DNA from 3 places in the Planctobacterium sp. AWH2_060 genome. Region 1 is predicted to be linked to each of the others. Evidence: predicted binding sites of a transcription regulator. Region 1 holds the regulator's gene; each other region holds the start of a gene.
The links. The regulator LexA, encoded in region 1, represses DNA repair genes until DNA is damaged. The targets are predictions, from matches to a motif close to TACTGTATNNNNATACAGTA.
Positions count from the first base shown of each region.

Region 2: uvrD (DNA helicase II) is a predicted target of LexA. The motif match lies at 2,588-2,607, and genes of this name have one in related genera.
Region 3: ACXAD8_RS11535 (class IIb bacteriocin, lactobin A/cerein 7B family) is a predicted target of LexA. The motif match lies at 2,204-2,223, and genes of this name have one in related genera.

Region 1 is NZ_JBSWTG010000001.1:3,665,993-3,670,241, reverse strand. It holds gene ctaD (cytochrome c oxidase subunit I) at 1-798, opposite strand, end outside; gene coxB (cytochrome c oxidase subunit II) at 810-1,931, opposite strand; gene lexA (transcriptional repressor LexA) at 2,327-2,950, opposite strand; gene plsB (glycerol-3-phosphate 1-O-acyltransferase PlsB) at 3,125-4,249, shown strand, end outside.
Region 2 is NZ_JBSWTG010000001.1:3,356,662-3,360,910, forward strand. It holds gene ACXAD8_RS14330 (diguanylate cyclase) at 1-304, opposite strand, end outside; gene uvrD (DNA helicase II) at 364-2,532, opposite strand; gene ACXAD8_RS14340 (YbhB/YbcL family Raf kinase inhibitor-like protein) at 2,662-3,144, opposite strand; gene ACXAD8_RS14345 (DMT family transporter) at 3,272-4,210, opposite strand; gene ACXAD8_RS14350 (GNAT family N-acetyltransferase) at 4,216-4,249, opposite strand, start outside.
Region 3 is NZ_JBSWTG010000001.1:2,695,242-2,699,490, forward strand. It holds gene rplC (50S ribosomal protein L3) at 1-309, opposite strand, end outside; gene rpsJ (30S ribosomal protein S10) at 328-639, opposite strand; gene ACXAD8_RS11520 (hypothetical protein) at 839-1,165, opposite strand; gene ACXAD8_RS11525 (hypothetical protein) at 1,421-1,735, opposite strand; gene ACXAD8_RS11530 (hypothetical protein) at 1,792-1,944, opposite strand; gene ACXAD8_RS11535 (class IIb bacteriocin, lactobin A/cerein 7B family) at 1,955-2,107, opposite strand; gene ACXAD8_RS11540 (hypothetical protein) at 2,388-2,705, opposite strand; gene ACXAD8_RS11545 (hypothetical protein) at 2,695-2,925, opposite strand; gene ACXAD8_RS11550 (ATPase, T2SS/T4P/T4SS family) at 3,238-4,249, shown strand, end outside.

The DNA.
Region 1 (4,249 bases):
GATCATGATATACACCTCAGGGTGACCAAAGAACCAGAAAATGTGCTGGAACATCACCGGATCACCGCCACCAGCAGCGTCAAAGAAGCTGGTTCCAAAGAATTTGTCGGTGAGAACCATTGTCACCGCGCCAGCTAATACCGGCATAACAGCTATCAGCAGGAATGCGGTAATCAGCCAGGTCCAGACGAACAGTGGCATTTTCATCAGAGTCATACCTGGTGCGCGCATATTCAATATGGTTACGATAACGTTAATCGCACCCATGATTGAGCTGGCACCCATGATGTGCACTGAAAATACAAACAAAGCCGTTGTATCGTTACTGTAAGTGGTAGACAGAGGCGCATAGAAAGTCCAACCAAACGCGGGACCGCCACCTTCCATAAATAAGGACATTAACAGGATCAAGAAGGCAAAAGGCAAGATCCAGAAACTCCAGTTGTTCATTCTGGGTAACGCCATATCCGGCGCACCAATCATCAGTGGTACCATCCAGTTTGCCAGACCAGTAAACGCTGGCATAACGGCACCAAATACCATGATCAACCCATGGACAGTGGTCATCTGATTAAAAAAGTTAGGGTCAACAATTTGTAGTCCAGGCTGAAACAGCTCCGCCCGAATAACCATTGCCATGGCGCCGCCTATCAAAAACATGATGAAGGCAAACCAGAGATACAAAGTACCTATATCTTTGTGGTTAGTAGTGTATAACCAGCGCTTAATACCAGTAGGTTTATGATCGTGATGATCATGGTGCTCGTCGTGATGGATATCATTAGTCACTGTACTCATCTCAACTCCCCTTATTGTCCGTTTAATACAGCGTTAACATCTTTGGCTTGCACCAATTCACCTGTATCGTTACCCCAGGCGTTTCGCTCGTAAGTTATTACAGCGGCTAACTCTTTCATGGAAAGCTGCTTGCCATAAGCTTGCATGGCCGTTCCGGAAACACCGTTAACCACGACCTCAATGTGTTTTTGCATATCGTTAATGGCGATATCACTGCCCTTCAGTCCCGGGAATACGCCCGGTAAACCTTCACCATTAGGCATGTGGCAAGCGGCACACGTGGTGTTGTAAACGCGCTCACCGACACTCATGAGTTCGTCCATATCCATGTTCATAGCCAGTAATTTTTGCTCTTCTTCTTTGGCTATGCGCTGCTGCTCTTCTTGCTCAGCAATCCAGGCCGCGTAATCTGCTGGCTCTTTGGCAATTACCACAACCGGCATAAAGCCGTGATCCTTACCACATAACTCAGCACACTGACCGCGATAGATACCTGGCTTTTCAACTCTTGCCCAGGCTTCGTTGATAAATCCTGGGTTGGCATCTTTTTTAACGGCAAAATCCGGTACCCACCAGGAGTGGATAACATCATCCGAGGTGATCAGAAAACGGACTTTTTGATTGGTAGGAATGACCAGAGGGCGATCCACTTCCAGCAGATAGTTAATATTCTTTTCTAACTTGTTATTGATTTGCTCGGGTTGAGTAGCCATCACAGAATAATACTCAACCTCGTTATCCATGTACTTGTAATGCCACTTCCACTGAGAACCGGTTACCAAAACGGTGACATCAGGTGAAGACACATCTTCCATAGCAATCAGGGTTTTGGTGGCGGGAATAGCCATTCCGATTAGAATAATGAAGGGCACGACGGTCCAGGCGATTTCCACTTTAACACTTTCATGAAATGTTGCCGGTGTAACCCCTCTGGATTTTCTGTGGAAAATCGTGGCCCATAACATGGCACCAAATACAATCACACCAATGACCACACAAATCCAGAAAATGGTCATGTGTAAGTCATATACCTGTTGGCTGATATCTGTGACACCAGTGCGCAGATTTAACTGATATTGATCAGGTTTGGGATCTGACGCTGCGAAACTAGTGAAACTCACTAAAAACGCCATCACGCCCCAAATTCCAGTAAACAATTTACCCACCTGTGTGTTCCTCCTTCATTACCCGTTGTTTTGTTGTTGGTCATTTTTACAACAACGGTGCCGCACAAAAGTTACAGCATTGAAACATATATGTTATTACTATGTTAAAATCTGAATGATATGTAAACAAATTTCGAAGATCAAAAACAATTGAGAGACACTAAATGATGTTTTTTTCATCATCTATAGCGTCAAAAATAGACCGAAATCTTAAAAAGGGAAATAAATAAGCTGTTTTTAAAGCTAACTTTTAACGGGAACAACCAACTAGCAGGCCGTTAAAGATACAAAAAAGCCCATTTATCAATGGGCTAGAAGAGAGTGAGAAATAGTGAAATATTTTTGTTGGCAAGAAAAGTTTGCTACATCCAGGCGTTATTTCGGATAATTCCTACTGCTATACCTTCAATATTTAAGGGTTGAGATTTTAGATCGACCTTAATTGGTGCAAAATCAGGATTCTCGGCATGTAACAATACCTGAGAGCCGCTCTTTTCAAAACGCTTAACGGTAACATCCTCTTCCACTCTGGCCACCACAACCTGACCATTACGGGCCTGATTAGTGCGATGAACCGCCAGTAAATCGCCATCCATAATTCCAATGTCTTTCATGCTCTCGCCGTCCACCCGCAACAAATAATGGGCTTCAGGTTGAAACATGCCAGCGGCTACCTGATAGTGACTTTCTATGTGCTCTTGCGCCAGGATGGGTTCACCAGCCGCGACTTTACCAATTAATGGCAGACCTAATTCCGGCTCAGGTTCATCAACAGGTCCGGTAAGGCGAATACCACGAGAGGTGCCCGCTAAAATTTCAATCACCCCTTTTCTGGCCAGCGCCTTTAGGTGCTCTTCGGCGGCATTAACTGATTTAAAGCCAAGCTCACGTGCTATTTCGGCTCGGGTGGGCGGCATACCCGTGTCGGAGATTGTCTCTTTTATCAGGTTCAACACCTGCTCTTGTCGTAACGTAAGTGGACGCATATCTAACCTGTTTTTACGTACAGTTTAACTGGGAGTATATACAGTTACCGGATAATCTCAATAAAAAATCCGCAATTTCAGTTAAGTCCGCTGAAATTCGCTTACACAGATCACTAAGCCAAACAGAAAAGGTCATGCTATGATCGCAATAATTTGAATCTGAATTTAAGCACCATGGCCTGGTATCAAAATCTATTTTTTAATTTAGTAAAATACCCGACTCGCTGGCTGGTAAAAACCAGTAATATTCCTACAGATATCGAGGGCGAATTAGGTATCGATAAAACTCGTCCTATCATTTATCTGTTAAAAACTAATTCAGTCACTGACCGCGTTGCCCTGGAGTTGTCTACCAAAATGCTGGGCTTACCGGCTCCCGATCAACACCTGGAAATTGCTGGTGACAAAATTAGCAACTGTTTGTTTTTGCAGGAACCTGAATCTCTATTCTCAAAAAAATCAAAACACACAGACATCAACAAAAGTTTTACCCGCCTTTTTGAACTGCACCGAGATGATGAAAACCTGGATTTACAAATCGTTCCCGTGTCTATCTTCTGGGGACGCGCACCAGGTAAAGAAAGTCGCGGTTGGGCAGACCTGTTCACCTTCAAGGCCTCGCCAAACTGGTTGCGAAAGTTTTTTATTGTGTTGTTTTTAGGGCGAGATAACTTTGTCTATTACAGTTCCGCGGTTTCCAGCCAAAAAATGGCCACCACCGTAGGCTCAGATTCTGAAATCGCTCATAAGTTGATCCGACTGGCCCGCACCCACTTTTATCGTCGGCAGCAAAGTATGAACGGTCCAATGTTAATGGACCGACACCAGCTTTTTAACAGCATTCTGGCTGCGCCATCCGTTAAAAAAGCCATGGCACAGGAAGCTAAGAACTCTCCGCAACAGTTGCACAAAGCACGAATCAAAGCGAAAAGTTACATCGAAGAAATTGCCGCCGATTACCGGGAAGGCGTGATCCGCCTGGGCGATCGCTTATTGGGCCGGGTCTGGAACAAGATATATAACGGTATTGAAGTTAAAAATGCCGATAAAGTGCGGGAACTGGCGCAAAATGGTCACGAAATCATCTATGTTCCCTGTCATCGCAGTCATATGGATTACCTGCTGCTGACCTACGTAATTTACCACGAAGGACTGGTGACACCGCACATTGCCGCGGGTATTAACCTCAACTTCTGGCCCATCGGTGGTTTATTCCGACGCGGCGGTGCTTTCTTTATTCGCCGCTCATTCGCTGGTAATAAACTCTATACTGCGGTATTCCGCGAATACCTGGAGCAA
Region 2 (4,249 bases), 310 kb from region 1:
TGTAGTCCACCACATCTTTGGAAAGCACTCGGTCTCGGGTGCGTTCGTCCAGTCTACCGGTAATCACTACGGTGGGGATAAACGCCTGAATAGCATAATCAATTGCTTCACCATCTTCGGCATCCGGCAGGTTGTAATCCACCAGAGCACAGAGATACTCTTCAGGATAACTGGAAGCAAATATATTCTTTGCCTGGGCAAGGCTACTAGCAGTTACCGGTTCAAGACCGGCTTTGGTAACCAGATGACTCAGAACTCGCATACTGGTGGGACTGTCTTCGATGACGAGCACTTTCTGTTGCATCAGGTTTTTCTTCTCTTTTTTATCTATGCATTATGCAATCGAATATCAATACAATGTAATTAGACTTTAGTCAAACGCGCGTAGCTCATTACCAGCCATTTGCTGCCAAACTCGTCAAAATTGACCTGGATTCTTGCATGTTCCCCCTGACCTTCCATATTGATCACTGTGCCTTCCTGAAATTTCGGGTGCTGTACTCTTTGCCCCAACTGCATGCCAGAATCTTCAAAGGCCTGATGGGAGGCCGCATGTTCGTATCGATTATAAACCGGACGGGATACGGTGGTGCGCAAGCGCACTTCTTCCAGGCACTCGGAAGGCATTTCTTTGATAAAGCGCGACATAGTGTGGAATTTGTCCTGACCGTAGAGACGACGACTTTCCGCCCAGGTTAGGTAAAGCTGCTCCATCGCCCGGGTCATACCCACATAACACAAGCGTCTCTCTTCCTCTAATCGGCCCGGCTCCTCATGACTCATCTGACTGGGGAACATACCCTCTTCGACACCGGCTAAAAACACCAATGGAAATTCCAGACCTTTGGCACTGTGGATGGTCATCATCTGTACCGCATCCTGGTGTTTATCAGCCTGAGTTTCCCCCGCTTCCAGAGAGGCATGAGCCAAAAATGCCGCCATCGGCGTCATTTCATCGGCTTCCTCGGGCACCACGAATTGCTTACAGGCAGTAACCAACTCTTCCAGGTTTTCGATTCTTGCCCGGGCTTTTTCCCCTTTTTCCGCCTGATACATGGCATACAACCCGGACTGACGTATCACTGCGTCACACTGTTGCTCCAGATCCATTTCCGCGAAATTCTCTTGCATGGTGAGTACCATGTCGATGAAGCTCTTAATGGCATTGCTGGCCCGCGATGCCAAACGCTTTTCCGCTATCATCAGCATCGCCGTTTGCCACAGAGACTGCTGGTTTTCCCGCGCCAATTCCCGAATCTGTGCCAAGGTCTTTTCACCAACTCCTCGAGCAGGCACATTAACCACCCTTTCAAACGCAGCATCATCCAGCGGATGATTGATCATGCGCATATAAGCCAGTGCGTCTTTGATTTCCTGACGTTCGAAGAAGCGCATACCACCATATATACGATAAGCGATGGATTCGTGTAACAGGGCTTCTTCTAAGATACGAGACTGGGCGTTGTTGCGGTATAAAATGGCGCAATCCTGCAAGGCATTGCCCTGCTCCAGCCAACTTTTGATTTTGGAAATAATAAAGCGGGCTTCGTCTACTTCATTGAAACCGGCGTAAACCTTAATTGGTTCACCTTCACCCTGTTCAGTCCAGAGTTCCTTGCCGAGCCGTCCCTGATTATTGTCAATGACGGCATTTGCCGCTTTCAAAATCACTCCGGTGGAACGGTAGTTTTGTTCCAATCTGATGGTTTCAGCGCCTGGATAATCCCGCAAAAAATGATGAATATTTTCGATATTAGCGCCACGCCAGCCATAAATGGATTGGTCGTCATCGCCGACAATCATGGTGTTATTGCCCTCGGCACTGAGTAACCTCAGCCAGGCGTATTGGATATTGTTGGTATCCTGAAATTCGTCCACCAGGATAGCGCGAAAACGGCGTTGATAATGGGCCAGGATGTCAGGGTTGTTTACCCAAAGTTCATGGGCTCTTAACAGTAATTCGGCAAAATCCACCAGCCCGGAACGGTCACAGGTATCCTGATAAACCTTATAGATTTCCGCCATTTTCTTTTGCGTATAGTCGTCGCGGGTATCAATTTGGTGAGGCCTTAAGCCTTCATCTTTGTTGCCATTGATATACCATTGTACCTGCTTAGGTGCCCAGTGCTTCTCATCCAGGTTCATGGACTTTAACACCCGACGAATTAATCGATATTGGTCATCGGAATCCAGAATCTGAAAGCTATCAGGTAAATTGACATCAGCGTAATGGGCCCTCAGCAGGCGGTGAGCCAGACCATGAAAGGTCCCCATCCACATGGTATGCAGCGAACGCCCCATTAATTCTTCCACCCGACCACGCATTTCCCGAGCGGCTTTATTGGTGAAGGTTACCGCCAAGATATTATGGGGGGCCAGTCCTTCAACCTCCATCAACCAAGCAATCCGGTGCACCAAAACGCGGGTTTTTCCACTGCCTGCGCCAGCCAAAACTAACATATCCTGAGCCAGTGCAGCTACCGCACTGCGCTGTTTGTCGTTTAAGTTATCCAGTAGTCGCGAGACGTCCATGGCACCCCTGTTTTTGTTGCCTGAGAGAAGTTTGTGGCAGTATTATAATCAAAAGCACTGGATATTTGTACAATTGTCTTGCCTGGGCGGACAAGACAATTGCGTAACCAGGATGATTTGGAGGGTGACTTAGCGCTTATACAAAGCCTGCAACGTGGCCGAATCCAGCGCGTTGGCTTTTACCATATAGCCAGCCAGCGCGGCTGATGCATCTGCCGGTATATCCAGTTTGCCGGGCAAAGCGTAAACAGTGAACAAATAGCGATGAGCGCCATCATTGACCGGCGGACAGGCTCCGCCAAAACTGGCGCTGCCATAATCATTGCGCAATTGCATTGCCCCTTCCGGGAGCTTCTCCCCTCCAATGGCACCGGCTCCTGCGGCTAAAGAGGTCACATCAGCAGGAAGATTAATAAGCTGCCAATGCCACCAGCCACTGCCAGTGGGGGCATCGGGATCATAAGCAAATACAGCAAAAGACTTGGTACCCTCAGGAGCACCTGACCAGGTAAGTTGTGGGGACTTATTGTCACCGGTACAGCCAAAACCATTAAAAACCTGATCTGTTTTCAGAAAACTACCGTGGGACATGTCCTCACTGAACAAGGTCATTTTCGCCACAGCGGGAACCGACAAAGCCAGCAAAGCAGAGAAGGTGAGCGTTTTTTTGAGTAATGATTTCAAGGCAGACTCCTTTTTCGGAACGTTAAGATCTGCCTTAGTCTGTCAGGAAATAAACTTAACCGGAAGGATTTTTATTGATTGCATTTATAGTCTCCGCTGCGGTCAGTTTCAGTTGCTTTTTATGCTCGTGCAATGTCTGCCACAAAATAGGCGCAATGATCATCAACATGCCAAGGGAAATCCAGATATCTATCTCTTCACTGAATATCCACCAGCCTAACAGGGCGGCGAAGATAAGACCGGAATATTCCGCTAGCGCAATAGCCCCTGCCTCGGCGCGTCGATAAGCCACAATACAGCACAGCTGATAACTGCACACGCACACCGCCGAGCCCAACACCAAATACAACATGGATTGATTAAAGGGTTGCCAGTCAAACAGGGCCAATAAGCCCATTAGTGGAATGGATAAGACCGTGCCCCAAAACATAATTGCCAAAGTAGGCGTATTGGCAGGGATAAATCGCACCAATAAATTGTGGCAGGCGATACATAGGGCTGCGGCAAGTCCAGCGATAATACCAATGCCGCCGCTGTCCGGTTGCAGTGCAATCACCACACCGGCAAAACAAAAAATTATGTTGAACAGGCGGTATTTGTGCAAAGGTTCTTTAAACCACCAGGCCGCCAGCAACAGGGTTAACACCGGACTGGCATAGAACAAGACATTGGCGGTGGCCAGCGACAGTTCGGTTAAAGCCAAAAACACGCAGGCCCCACCGATGGCAGTTAAATTGGCTCTGACCACCTGAACCCGCCCACGCCGCAACACTCTGGCCTCTTTTGGCAGTTGTAAAAAGAACGGCAACAAGCAGACAGCCAACAGACACTGACGTAAAAACAGATACTGGTAAATACCACTGGAAGTGGCAAAGGCTTTCACAAAGACATCAGCGCCGGTGGCGAATAAATTGCCTATCAATAAAAAGCTGATGGCCAACAGCAAACCTGAGACCACTGGCCGACGCCAGATGTAAAAAAGACGTTTATCCACGATGGCTACTGATTATTAACTGTGGGCTTTCTCACCATA
Region 3 (4,249 bases), 970 kb from region 1:
GATCTCAACAGTGATCTCTTTACCTACTTCCAGGTCAGTGCCTTCTTCAGCACCTAAACGGAATTCCCACAAACCACGGCCCGCTTCAACGCCAGCTTTAGCAAAGTGACCTGCTGCAGCTTTATTAACACGGTTAGCCTTTTTTGTACCAGCAGTTACCTGCAAAGCGCGATAGCCATCTTTTTCGGCAGTACGAAGCTGTGTAATACGGTTAGGGGTAGCTTCGATAACAGTCACAGGTACAGAACCGCCTTCTTCAGTGAAGATACGAGTCATACCTACTTTACGACCGATTAATCCAATCGACATTTTTTACACCCTCTCTCTTTAGCCCAGGCTGATTTGAACATCAACGCCGGCAGCCAAGTCCAATCTCATCAGAGCGTCGACTGTTTTGTCGGTAGGTTCGATGATATCGACCAAACGCTTATGAGTGCGAATTTCATACTGATCACGCGCATCTTTGTTTACGTGAGGTGAAATAAGAATGGTGTAACGCTCTTTGCGAGTAGGAAGTGGGATAGGACCACTTACTTGCGCACCAGTACGTTTGGCGGTGTCTACAATTTCCGCTGTAGACTGATCAATTAATTTATGATCAAACGCTTTTAAGCGAATACGAATTCTTTGATTAGCCATCGACCAAAGCTCCAAACGATAAAGAACAAAAAAATACACTCCTACCGCCCTATTATTTGGGGGAGGGGTGCCTATATAACGATGACCTCCAATTGAGGCCTTGTTAGTTCCTGAAAGCCTTATATTTAACACTTACAGGGACTGGTTCTATGAACTCAGTGGGCGCGCATTATACGCATGTTTAATATTTGTGCAAGGGTTATTTTGCTTTTGAAGCTAGTATTTTGTGCTCTTCTATTGCTTCCCAAAGCGCCTTAATTTCAGACCGGCGCTCAAACAAAAACAGCTTTTCGATATCCGCAGGTTCAGCCAGCTCGTCTGGGGACAGCGGCGACAAAAAGGGTTTAATTCGCACCTGGGGTTTGCCTTCGCTTAAATAGAGATAAGGCTGCAACTTAACCACCAGCAGGATCACTGGACAAATTAACAATGCCCACCAGCCGAAACCAAACTGACTCAACAGCATCACAGGGAGTCCGCTGAATATCAGCGTCCAGAAAACGGAGTTTAACCAAGTTCTTTGCATTTATTATTTGTTTGTCAGCGAGTATATGATAGTGAACTTATTTAGCATCAATGCGTGGTTTCAGATAATTGTCTAAAGTTAGTCCCCCAATAATGAACAGTAAAGCTGTCTGCATCGAAGCATTAGTCATTAAAGCCTCTCCAGTAATGACTCGAGCAAGTATAGCATCTGAAAAGCCTGATAAAGCACACAAGATTATTAACCAACTACTGAATATCCTAAACTTTCTCAATGCCTCTTTACCCTTTTAACAAACTAATCATCTTCCAGAAGAGAATAATGAACGTAATACATTCCCCCCATGAAAATAAACAATGTTATTAATAAAGCCGGGGTAACTCCAGATGTATAAACCATTGAAAAGGCGAGCACGGTCAAGCATAAAAAGTATACTACATTGCTTTTTTTCAAAATTCTCCACCCAACCAAAACGAGATAGATACTAAGCAGTAATAGAGCGATTCCGACAAAAGTTTCTTGCCAATGTCCAATTACAGAAATTGAAAATATAGCTAAAATAACACCACATAATCTGAATAAAACCCGATTAAAAAAAACCTGTTCAAACATAATCCAAATCCTACTAAGAAATGCCCGCTAGCAGTTTCCTGCTAGCGGAAACCACTCTATTTGATAGAAAGCCAGCCAATTATCGCGCCTACACCACTTCCTATAGTAAAGCCTGCAGCGAACGCCTGCCCAATTGTTATCGCTCCAGCTACCACCGGAACGATACCACCATTAACTTCTTCAATTTCACAAACAGATAATTCTCTCATTCCATTCTCCTTACTTTTCAAATAGTTTTACGATGGTCATGTAACCAGTCATCGCACCAGCAGTAAAACCAATTGCAAAGGCATCTGTAGCTAATACAGCTACTACAAGCGGCCCAATCCCACCATTCACTTCATTAATTTCGTCGATTGTTAATTCATTCATTTCCATATCCTTGCCAACGATTTCCGTTGGTCTGTTAGTTAAAATTGTGTCAACCATTGACACAAGCTCATAGTGGCAAATTATTTTCCGCTTGTAACCTGTACCAAAGTACAGGTTTTCAATGCTTCCTTGGTTAAGAAGAAGTTCAAAGTATATTAATTGGTAGGAGCAGCTTAATCCATCTACCTGGGTGCCGTTGCCAGCAAGCTAATACCAAGGATAAGAACGTTTTTCGAAGTGAACCGGAAGGATTGATAGGAACAAAGCTTTGAAAGTAAAGTTACTTGTGCTCCCGAAATACAAAACCGTGAATCAAGCCCAGGGATACACCAAATACCGAGAGTGCTGCCAACCATACTTTATCAATACTACCTTCTGCCGCCATGGCCAAGGCAACAGATGTAAAACAAATAGAAAGGCGTAACCAGCTCTTACCATGTTGCTGCCAGGCAACACCTGCCAAATAGCAAGACAATGCCAGAATTGCTAACCCCACAAGCAAACTTTTGCTATGAATTACCAACAACAACGCAAACAAAATCAAAGAACAAGTAATTCCCCTCATCATCCAAATATTAACTTTTTCACTATCTAACATTTGCCTTCCTTCTGAGGTTCCATCGAAGTGCAATAAACTGCAAAGCCTGCCCAAACCAAATCAGTGCTAAATACCAGGGAATGCTTTTCCAGATTGATTGTTCTGATTCCAGATAAAAATGGACAATCGCACCTGCCACCAATGCGATAGAGCAAACGCCAAAAGCCACATAAAAAAACAGATTTAAATCCTCATCTTTTAGCATTGATTTTTTGCTCATGAGTTAACTCCTGTGTCATAGTGAGAATCACAATATGCGCATAAATAAATACTAACTTTCACTTATCAGGCTGTAACCTGTACCGAAGTACAGTTTTGTGGTGCTGATATTGACGATAAACTGAGCAACCGGAATAACTTTTGACAAGGAATCGTCATGGAATTAGTAAGCTCAGCTATAGTTAACAGTGTCATTGCCCGTGAAATAAATTTAACAACAGAGGAATGCATTTACAGAATGATTAACGACCAGGCCAGACAAGACGACCTGTTGAAGAAGATCGATGGTTATCTTGAACAACATGAAACTTTGATGGATGCCTATCAAAAACTAGAGCCCATCATTTTGAAATTGTTTGGAGCGGAGCGTATGAGTATCTTTCAGCGCCGCCGTCAACATCAGGACCTGGTTGCGCGATTTAAGACTGGTAACGAAATTCGCGAAATTAAAGTTGCCATCAGTCCCCAATCCATCGCCGGTTATGTTGCCTTAAGCCAGCTGCCGTTAATCATCAATGACCCTTATAACGCCGAAGAGCTGCGGGAAATTCACCCTCGTCTGAAGTTCGCAGATAAGTTTGATAAATCCAGCTCCTTTAAGACCAAGAGCATTTTGTGTGTACCGATCATGAATGCCGGGGTCATTTTAGGGGTTATGCAGGTGATCAATAAGCAGCGCGGTGATTTCAACGATGCCGATTTGCGTCTTGGTAAAGGCCTGGCGGATATGTTGGGCAATAAGTTCCGGTTTGAGTTAGGTGGCACGAAACAACCCTTTCAATACCTGGTGCACAGAGGGCTTATTCAGGAATCGGTACTGGATCCATTAATAGAAAGTTGCAAAGACCAAAAGCACCTTATTCAGCGGCTTACCTCAGAACACCGCATCCCGGAAAACGAAATTGGCCAGGCATTGTCGATTCACTATCAAGTGCCATGGTTAGATTATCTTCCTGATAAGTATCATCTTTTTCAGAATGAAAGCCGGTTAAATATTTCTTATCTCAAGCGCAATCTGGTGGCCGTGATAGCGGATGCCAGAGACAATCCCATTGTTGTCATGGCGGAGCCAAATAATGCAGCGCTGTTGATGGAAGTGGAATCGGCGTTAGGCATCGAACATTACGAAATCTCAGTGGGCCTGCCAAATACCGTGCTGCAATACCTGGGGGAAGCCACCGGAGGCGACAGCAAAGGTCCCGGCGAGATGGATGAAATTCTCGACGAGATCAGCACCAGCTCCGACGAACACGAAGAAATGGTGGATGAGCTGTCGGACGATGCTCCGGCAGTAGTTCGTTTGGTGAGCCGCATATTGCATGACG